Regions from separate parts of the Streptomyces sp. NPDC015144 genome, predicted to be linked through region 3. Evidence: riboswitches for the same ligand, from Rfam matches in the RefSeq annotation. Region 3 holds a riboswitch; each other region holds the start of a gene.

Region 1 (3,202 bases), on a different contig from region 3:
GAAGCGCAGCATCCGCAAGAAGCGGTAAGAGCTGCTGGGAAGCGCACCGATGGTGGCATGCCTTGCGGGCGCGCGGTTCCCCACCTGGGGCTTTTACCTGTGGTAGAGCCATGACGCCGGGCCGTCTGTGGGCCGTCGAAGGGTTGCCAGTGACAACCGGTGACGACCAATGACGACCGGCTCCGCGTAGCCGTCGCCTGGCCTGAGCTGGGCGACGGCCCGGAGGACCACGGCGTGTCTGCGACACTGGATGAACCATGCCTAAGCCCGGAGAACTCACTTTCGTCGCGCCCCGCGGAGCCAAGAAGCCGCCGCGGCACCTCGCCGACCTCACGCCCGCCGAGCGCAGGGAGGCCGTCGCCGCGATCGGCGAGAAGCCGTTCCGCGCCCAGCAGCTCTCGCAGCACTACTTCGCGCGGTACACGCACGACCCCGCCGGGTGGACCAACATTCCCGCCGGTTCGCGGGAGAAGCTCGCCGAGGCGATGTTCCCCGACCTGATGTCGGTGGTCCGCCACATCAGCTGCGACGACGACACCACCCGCAAGACGCTCTGGAAGCTCCACGACGGGACGCTCGTGGAGTCCGTTTTGATGCGCTACCCCGAGCGCGTGACGATGTGCATTTCCTCGCAGGCGGGCTGCGGGATGAACTGCCCGTTCTGTGCGACCGGGCAGGCCGGGCTCGACCGCAATCTGTCCACCGCCGAGATCGTCCACCAGATCGTCGACGGCATGCGGGCGCTGCGGGACGGGGAGGTCCCCGGCGGTCCGGCCCGGCTCTCCAACATCGTCTTCATGGGCATGGGCGAGCCGCTCGCCAACTACAACCGGGTGGTCGGCGCGATCCGTCGGCTGACCGACCCGGAGCCGGACGGACTGGGGCTCTCGCAGCGGGGGATCACGGTCTCCACCGTGGGCCTGGTGCCGGCGATGCTCCGCTTCGCCGACGAGGGCTTCAAGTGCCGGCTCGCCGTGTCGCTGCACGCGCCGGACGACGAACTGCGCGACACCCTCGTGCCGGTGAACACCCGCTGGAAGGTGGCCGAGGTGCTGGACGCCGCGTGGGAGTACGCGGAGAAGTCCGGCCGTCGCATCTCCATCGAGTACGCGCTCATCCGGGACATCAACGACCAGGCGTGGCGCGGCGACCGGCTGGGCCGGCTGCTCAAGGGCAAGCGTGTACACGTCAACCTGATTCCGCTGAACCCCACGCCCGGCTCCAAGTGGACCGCCTCGCGGCCCGAGGACGAGCGGGCCTTCGTCGAGGCGATCGCCGCCCACGGCGTGCCGGTGACCGTGCGGGACACCCGGGGCCAGGAGATCGACGGGGCCTGCGGGCAGCTGGCGGCGTCCGAGCGCTGAGTGCGCCGGGGGGTGTCCGGTCCGGTGGAGGACGGCCGGAACGGACACCCCCCGGGGTGGCCGTCGAGGCCCGTGTACTCTGTGCCCGAAATCAACTTCATATTCCGACAGGGGAGCGCCACAGCGCTGAGAGTGCGGCACCGAGGACAGGTCGGCCGCAGACCCTCTGAACCTCGCCCGGGTCATTCCGGGTAGGAAGTTCGGTCATCAACTCATGCTGTTGCGCCCTGCCCGCTTTCCGCGGGTGGGGCCGCGTCTCTTCCTGGCCAAAACCCAGGAGGAATCCACAATGAGCACCACACACAGGACCGGCCGGCTCGCGGTCTCGGCCCTCGCCGCCGCGGTCGGCGTCACCGCACTCGCCGGATGCGGAGGCTCCGACGACACGTCCGCCGGCTCCGGCGGCACCAAGGGCCCCGGCTCCAAGACCGTGACGCTGGTCAGCCACGACTCCTTCAACGCCTCCAAGGAGGTCCTGGCGGAGTTCACCAAGGAGACCGGCTACACCGTCAAGGTACTGAAGAGCGGGGACGCGGGCGTCGCGCTCAACCAGGAGATCCTGACCAAGGGTTCGCCCCGGGGCGATGTGTTCTTCGGCGTCGACAACACCCTGCTCTCCCGCGCCCTCGACAGCGGGCTCTTCACCCCGTACGAGGCCAAGGGCCTCGACCGGGTCGCGAAGGACACCGTGCTCGACGCCGAGCACCGGGTCACCCCGGTCGACACCGGCGACATCTGCGTCAACTACGACAAGAAGTACTTCGCCGACAGGAAGCTGGCACCGCCGGCCAGCTTCGACGACCTGGCGAAGCCCGCGTACAAGAACCTGCTGGTCACCGAGAACGCCGCGACCTCGTCGCCCGGCCTCGGCTTCCTGCTCGGCACCGTCGCGGCCTACGGCGAGGACGGCTACCAGGACTACTGGAAGAAGCTCAAGGCCAACGGTGTCAAGGTCGTCGACGGCTGGGAGCAGGCGTACAACGAGGAGTTCTCCGGTTCGGCGGGCGGCAAGAAGGCCAAGGCAGACCGGCCGCTCGTCGTCTCGTACGCCTCCAGCCCGCCCGTCGAGGTGTTGTACGCGAAGCCGCAGCCGGCCCAGGCCCCGACCGGCGTGGTCACCGGCGCCTGCTTCCGGCAGATCGAGTTCGCCGGGCTGCTGGACGGGGCGCCGAACGAGAAGGGCGGCAAGGCCCTGCTGGACTTCCTGATCAGCAAGAGGTTCCAGGAGGACATGCCGCTCAACATGTTCGTGAACCCGGTCTCCGGGGACGCGAAGCTGCCGGAGCTGTTCACGAAGTTCGGCGCGACGGTGGACCGGCCCGGGACCGTCGCCCCGGAACTGATCGCCAAGAACCGTGAGCAGTGGGTCCAGTCGTGGTCCTCGCTCGTCGTGAAGTAACGAGGACCGCGGGACGCGGGCCGGGACCGGGCGGCGGAGCCGTGCGCCCGGCCCGCGGTCCGGCCCTGCGGCGGGGCGCGACGCGGTTCGGTCTGATGGCCGTGCCCGTCGCGTTCTTCGCGCTGTTCTTCGCCTACCCCGTCGCCGCGATCGTCGGCCGGGGGCTGAAGACGGACGGTGTCTGGCAGTTCGGGCGGATCGGCGAGGTGCTGGGCCGGCCGGAGATCCGCGAGGTGCTCTGGTTCACCTGCTGGCAGGCGCTCGCCTCGACCGCCCTGACCCTGCTGATCGCGCTGCCCGGCGCCTATGTCTTCGCCCGCTTCGACTTCCCCGGCAAGCAACTGCTGCGGGCGGTCGTCACGGTGCCGTTCGTGCTGCCGACCGTCGTCGTCGGGACCGCCTTCCTGGCCCTGCTCGGGCGCGGCGGATTCCTCGACGA
Region 2 (3,202 bases), on a different contig from region 3:
CGGCGGGCAGGGATCACTCCGCGCGCTCTTCGGCCCGTCCGTCCCCGGGGCCCGCGCCGAGCCCCGCCACCGGACGGGGGAACTTCGGCGGCAACCCGTCGTGCTCCGGACGACAGCCGCCCGGAGCACGACGGCTCAGCGGGCGGTCAGTCGGCGATCGGCAGGTACACCCGGTTCCCGCTCGCCGCGAACTCCTTGGACTTCTCCGCCATGCCCGCCTCGATCTCCTCCGCCGTGCCTCCGTGCTCACGCCGGATGTCCTGGGAGATCTTCATCGAGCAGAACTTCGGCCCGCACATCGAGCAGAAGTGGGCCGTCTTCGCGGGCTCGGCCGGCAGCGTCTCGTCGTGGAACTCCCGTGCCGTGTCCGGGTCGAGGGCCAGGTTGAACTGGTCCTCCCAGCGGAATTCGAAACGGGCGTCCGAGAGCGCGTCGTCCCAGTCCTGCGCCCCCGGGTGCCCCTTGGCGAGATCCGCCGCGTGCGCCGCGATCTTGTACGTGATGACGCCGGTCTTCACGTCGTCCCGGTTCGGCAGGCCCAGGTGCTCCTTCGGCGTGACGTAGCAGAGCATCGCCGTCCCCCACCACGCGATCATCGCCGCGCCGATGCCCGAAGTGATGTGGTCGTACGCCGGCGCGATGTCGGTGGTCAGCGGGCCGAGCGTGTAGAACGGCGCCTCCTCGCAGATCTCCTGCTGGAGGTCGATGTTCTCCTTGATCTTGTGCATCGGGACATGGCCCGGCCCCTCGATCATGGTCTGAACGCCGAACCGCTTGGCCACCGCGTTCAGTTCGCCCAGCGTACGCAGCTCGGCGAACTGCGCCTCGTCGTTGGCGTCGGCGATGGATCCGGGCCGCAGGCCGTCGCCCAGCGAGTACGTCACGTCGTAGCTCGCGAGGATCTCGCAGAGCTCCTCGAAGTGCTCGTAGAGGAAGGACTCCTTGTGGTGCGCGAGGCACCAGGCCGCCATGATCGAGCCGCCGCGGGAGACGATGCCGGTCTTGCGGCGCGCGGTCAGCGGTACGTACGGGAGGCGTACGCCGGCGTGGACGGTCATGTAGTCGACGCCCTGCTCGGCCTGTTCGACAACCGTGTCCTTGTAGATCTCCCAGGTCAGCTCCTCCGCCCGACCGTCCACCTTTTCGAGTGCCTGGTAGAGCGGGACGGTACCGATCGGAACGGGTGAATTACGGAGAACCCACTCACGGGTGGTGTGAATGTTGCGCCCGGTGGACAGATCCATGACGGTATCGGCGCCCCAGCGCGTTGCCCAGGTCATCTTTTCCACCTCCTCCTCGATGGAGGAAGTCACCGCGGAGTTGCCGATGTTGGCATTGACCTTCACCAGGAACCGTTTGCCGATGATCATCGGCTCGGTCTCGGGGTGGTTGACGTTGGCCGGCAGTACGGCCCGGCCGGCCGCGATCTCCTCGCGCACCACCTCGGGTTCGACGTTCTCCCGGATGGCCGCGTACTCCATCTCCGGGGTGATCTCGCCCCGGCGGGCGTACGCGAGCTGGGTCACCGGGCGGCCCGTGCCGCTGCGGCGCGGCAGCCTCGGGCGTCCGGGGAAAACCGCGTCGAGGTTGCGCAGCCCACCACGCGGCGAGGTGTGCCTGAGCCCGTCGTCCTCGGGACGGGCCGGGCGGCCGGGGTACTCCTCGGTGTCGCCGCGGGCGGTGATCCAGTTCTCCCGCAGCGGTGCGAGTCCGCGACGGACCTCGGTGTCGACCGCGGGGTCGGTGTACGGACCCGACGTGTCGTACAGCGTCACGGCCTTGCCGTTGCTGAGGTGCACCTGGCGGACCGGCACCCGGAGGTCCGGGCGCGAGCCCTGGACGTATCCCTTGTGCCAGCCGATGGACTTCCCGGCCTCGACGCTCTGGTCCGAGGCAGGCGTGCGTGCGTCCGATGTGGTCATGAGACCTACTCCCTACGCCGGCATTACCCGGTAACAGGTTCGGCGGTCGGCGCAGCCTGTCCCGTACGGACGTACGGATGTCAGCGCCCTCTCAGCCCGGTGCTCCGAGCTCCCGCGTGTGCAAAGGTTCCTCCACGCTAGCGCCCCGTCCGGCGCGATGAACAGAGGGCCCGGCCGTTCTTGCGATGATCGGCCGGTGACCTCTCCCCACACGGACCACGAACCACAGGCCCGGTCTCAGGGCGTACCCCACGACAGAACGCACGGCCGAACGAACGACCAGCCGCCCGGATCCGCGTACGACCACTCCCACGGCCATTCTCACGGCCACGGCCCCGCGGCACCCGGTTCCCGGCATCTGCGGAAGGTCATCGCGGCCGTACTGATTCCGTTCGCCACCGCCGTTCTCGTCGGTCTGGTGGCGCTCTGGCCGGGCGGCACGCCGCCGCACGAGCGGACCGGCGTCGGCTTCGACCGGCAGACCCAGCAGGGAAAGGTGGTGACCGTCACCAAGGTGAACTGCAAGGACGTGAACGCTGTTCAGACGCCGCTCGACGGCTCCACCGCGCCGGACGCGGGGAAGGAGCGGGGGCTCTGCGAGAAGGCGACGATCGAGGTGACGACCGGCCGGGACAAGGGGCGGACCTTCACCGAGATCGTCCAGCCCGACTCACCGCGCAAACTGCGCGAGGGGCAGGGCGTGGTGACGGCGTACGCCCCCGACGCGCCCCACGAGCTCCAGTACTCCGTGACGGACGTGGCCCGGAAGTTCCCGATGACCCTGCTGGCCGGGGTCTTCGCGCTGGTCGTGGTCGCGGTGGGGCGCATGCGCGGGGTGATGGCGCTGATCGCGCTGGCCGTGTCGTTCGCCGTGCTGACCCTCTTCATCCTCCCGGCCATACTCCAGGGTTCGAATCCGCTGCTCGTCGCGGTGGTCGGGTCCAGTGCGATCATGCTGATCGCGCTCTACATGTGCCACGGCCCGACCGCCCGCACCTCGGTCGCGGTGGTCGGCACGCTGGTCTCGTTGCTGCTGATCGGGCTGCTCGGGTCGCTCTTCATCGGGTGGGCGAGCCTGAGCGGCAACACCGATGACGACACCGGTCTCATCCACGGCCTCTACCCGCACATCGACATGAGCGGGCTGCTGCTGGCCGGTGTCATCATCGGTTCGCTCGGCGTGCTCGACGACGTGACCGTCACCCAGACGTCGGCGGTCTGGGAACTCCACCAGGCGAACCCGACGTTGGGTGTGCGGGACCTCTACCGGGCAGGGATCA
Region 3 (3,202 bases):
CCCCACCGTCGGGTCGAGGCGGCGCATGGCGACCGTGGTCAGCTCGGTGCCGGAGGCGATCAGCGAGCGCTCCAGCACGTCGAGGCTGGGCGCCCCGCCCGTCCCCATGATCAGCCGGGAGCTTAGGACGGCGGAACCGAGGGCGAAGACGTCGTCGGACACGGTCAGCCCCCCTGGACCGCGGTCAGGACCTCGACCCGGTCGCCGTCGGCCAGCGCGGTCGCGCCCCACCGGCCTCGCGGGACGACGGTCTCGTTGACGGCGGCGGCCACCCCCGAGGACGCCGCCGTCAACGTGGCGACCAGGGCCTCCAGGGTGGTGCCCGGGGCAAGGGGCCGGGGCGCGCCGTTCACCGACACGGAGAGCGGCGCGGAAGGGTGTACGGGCTCGGTCATGCGGGCTGCTCCTGACGTACGGAGGAGGCTCCGGGAGCCGCGGCGGGGCTCCCGGAGGCGGCGGGCGGAAAGCGGCGCGGGGTGAAGGGGCGGGCCTGCTCGGGCGGCTCGCCGCCGGTGAGGAACTCGGCCATGACGTCCCCGGTGAGCGGGGTGAGCAGCACCCCGTTGCGGTGGTGGCCGGTGGCGAGGTGGAGGCCGGGCAGGGTGGTGGGGCCGAGCAGCGGGGCGTTGTCGGGGGAGCCGGGGCGCAGACCGGCCAGGGTCTCGGTGAGCGGCAGTTCGGTGATGCCGGGGACCAGTTCGTGGGCGTCCCGCAGCAGCTCGTAGACGCCGCCCGCGGTGACGGTGGTGTCCCAGCCCAGCTCCTCGCTGGTGGCGCCGACGACCAGCTCGCCGTTCTCGCGCGGTACGAGATAGACGTGGCTGCCCCGGACCACGGCCCGGACCGTCCGGCTCAGGAACGGCGCGTACCGGGCGGGCACGGTCAGCCGCAGCACCTGGCCCTTCACCGGCCGGACCGGCGGCACGGCCTCCTCGGGCACCCCCGGCAGTCGGCCGCTGAGGCTGCCCGCGGCCAGCACGACCTGGTCGGCCGCCGGCTCCGTACCCCCGGAGAGCACCGCCCCGGCGGCCCGGCCGCCCGTGACGGCCAGCCGCACCGCCCGTTCGCGGTGGAAGACCACCCCGGCCCGCTCGCAGGCGGTCAGCAGGGCGGCGGCCAGCCGGCGCGGATCGATCTGGTGGTCGCCGTCGACCCGCAGACCGCCCCGCACCCCCGGGGCCAGCATCGGCTCCAGCCGGCGGCACTCCCGGCCGGTGAGCCACTCCGACTCCAGCCCCGAACGCCGTTGCAGGGCGTGCAGGTCCCGCAGATGGGCGCGGTCGTCGGAGTCCAGCGCGACGGCCAGGGTGCCGCAGGCGCGGAAACCGGTCTCCCGCCCGCTCGCCTCCTCCAGCTCGGCCACGAAGGCCGGATACCGGGCGGCGGAGGCGAGGTTGAGGCCGAGCAGCAGCTCCTCGCCGTAGTGCAGCTCGGTGACGGCGGCCAGCATCCCGGCCGCCACCCGGGCGGCCCCGCCGCCCGGCTCGGGGTCGGCGACCGCGGTGCGCAGACCGCGCTGGGCGGCCCGCCAGGCGGTCACCAGACCGATGATCCCGCCCCCGATGACGAGGACGTCGTAACCGCTTCCGTTCCGAGGGGAACGCATGGGCTTCCAGCCCCTCCCTTCGCCGGCATGACCCGGATCAGGTTCGTACGGTCGGAGGCCGGCCAGCCTCCCTCTCAGCCCGGTGCGTCCGGGCTCCCGCGAGTGCTCTACGGGGGTCAGCCTAGACCCCGTCCCGGCCGGGGCCGAGAACCCGCCCCTTCCTGACTGATCATCAGATGCGTAAGGTGTCACGGGTGAGCGAGCAGCAGCAGTCAGAGCAGCCGGACGGGCGGACCGGGCGCCGCGTCGTGGTCGTCGGCGCGGGCATGGCCGGGGTGCAGACCGCGGTGGCCCTGCGGGAGCAGGGCTTCACCGGCCCGGTCGTGCTGATCGGAGCCGAGCCCCACCAGCCCTACGACCGGCCCCCGTTGTCCAAGGCGGTCCTGCTCGGCACGGCCGAGAGCTCCGCGTTCGACATCGACTTCGAGGCGCTGGACATCGAACTGCGCCTGGGCGTCGAGGTCACCGGAGTGCGGCCGGACGCGCACGAGCTGGACACCGGGGCGGGCGCCGTCCCCTACGACGTCCTGGTGATCGCCACCGGCGCCGAACCGGTCGTCCTGCCCGGCACCGAGGGCGTCTCCGGCGTCCACCTGCTGCGCACCCTGGACGACGCGGCCCGGCTGCGGCCGGTCCTCCACGAGCAGCACGACGTGGTGATCGTCGGCGCGGGGTGGATCGGCGCCGAGTTCGCCACCGCGGCCCGCGCCGCCGGCTGCGCGGTCACCGTCGTCGAGGCCGCCGACCGCCCGCTCGCCGGCGCGCTGCCCGCCGAGGTCGCCGCCCCGATGGCCGCCTGGTACGCGCACAGCGGCGCCGAACTCCTCACCGGCACCCGCGTCGACCGCGTCGAGCAGGGCCGGGTGGTCCTCGCCGACGGCCGGACGATCCCGGCCGGAGCCGTCGTCGTCGGCATCGGCGCCCGCCCGGCCACCGGCTGGCTGGCCGGCTCCGGCATCGCGCTCGGCCCCGACGGATCGGTCACCGCCGACGAGGCGCTGCGCACCTCGCTGCCCGATGTGTACGCGGTCGGCGACTGCGCCTCCTTCCCCTCCGCCCGCTACGGCGAGCGCCTGCTCGTCCACCACTGGGACAACGCCCTCCAGGGCCCGCGCACGGCCGCCGCCCACATCCTGGCCGCGGGGGCCTCGGACGACGCCCCCGCGCCGCCGGTCTACGACCCGGTGCCGTACTTCTGGTCCGAGCAGTTCGACCGCTTCGTCCAGTACGCGGGCCACCACGGGAGCGCCGACACCCTGCTGTGGCGCGGCGATCCGGCCGGCCCCGCCTGGTCGGTGTGCTGGCTGCGCGACGGCGTGCTGGTCGCGGTGCTCGCCGTGGGGCGCCCCCGCGACCTGGCGCAGGGCCGCAAGCTCATCGAGGCGGGAACGCGGCTGGATCCCGGGGCGGTGGCCGACCCCGCCGTACCGCTGAAGTCGGCGGCGCTGCGGTAGCGCGGCCCTGAAGGGCGGAGTCCGGGTGTCGGCTGTCGGTGCGGGATGGCAGGCTTGTCCCTGTGACCGAGATTGACGCGAAGACCGATGCTCTCGTACCCGCCTGGCTCCACCTGCCCGACATCGCCGACATGCTCGGTGT

What was found. Region 3 has a riboswitch for thiamine pyrophosphate ahead of thiO (glycine oxidase ThiO). Riboswitches for the same ligand answer to the same signal wherever they lie in the genome.
Region 1: linked by a shared signal. The riboswitch ahead of ACF08W_RS22575 (thiamine ABC transporter substrate binding subunit) and the one ahead of thiO (glycine oxidase ThiO) in region 3 are both predicted to bind thiamine pyrophosphate.
Region 2: linked by a shared signal. The riboswitch ahead of thiC (phosphomethylpyrimidine synthase ThiC) and the one ahead of thiO (glycine oxidase ThiO) in region 3 are both predicted to bind thiamine pyrophosphate.

The regions. Positions count from the first base shown of each region.
Region 1 covers NZ_JBIBUU010000013.1:152,627-155,828, forward strand. The annotation lists gene rlmN (23S rRNA (adenine(2503)-C(2))-methyltransferase RlmN) at 258-1,364, shown strand; TPP riboswitch at 1,464-1,580, shown strand; gene ACF08W_RS22575 (thiamine ABC transporter substrate binding subunit) at 1,654-2,763, shown strand; gene ACF08W_RS22580 (ABC transporter permease) at 2,859-3,202, shown strand, end outside.
Region 2 covers NZ_JBIBUU010000009.1:240,142-243,343, reverse strand. The annotation lists gene thiC (phosphomethylpyrimidine synthase ThiC) at 147-1,922, opposite strand; TPP riboswitch at 1,915-2,048, opposite strand; gene ACF08W_RS18210 (YibE/F family protein) at 2,080-3,202, shown strand, end outside.
Region 3 covers NZ_JBIBUU010000003.1:274,398-277,599, forward strand. The annotation lists gene ACF08W_RS07885 (thiazole synthase) at 1-162, opposite strand, end outside; gene thiS (sulfur carrier protein ThiS) at 165-395, opposite strand; gene thiO (glycine oxidase ThiO) at 392-1,606, opposite strand; TPP riboswitch at 1,604-1,716, opposite strand; gene ACF08W_RS07900 (NAD(P)/FAD-dependent oxidoreductase) at 1,801-3,060, shown strand; gene ACF08W_RS07905 (Rv2175c family DNA-binding protein) at 3,123-3,202, shown strand, end outside.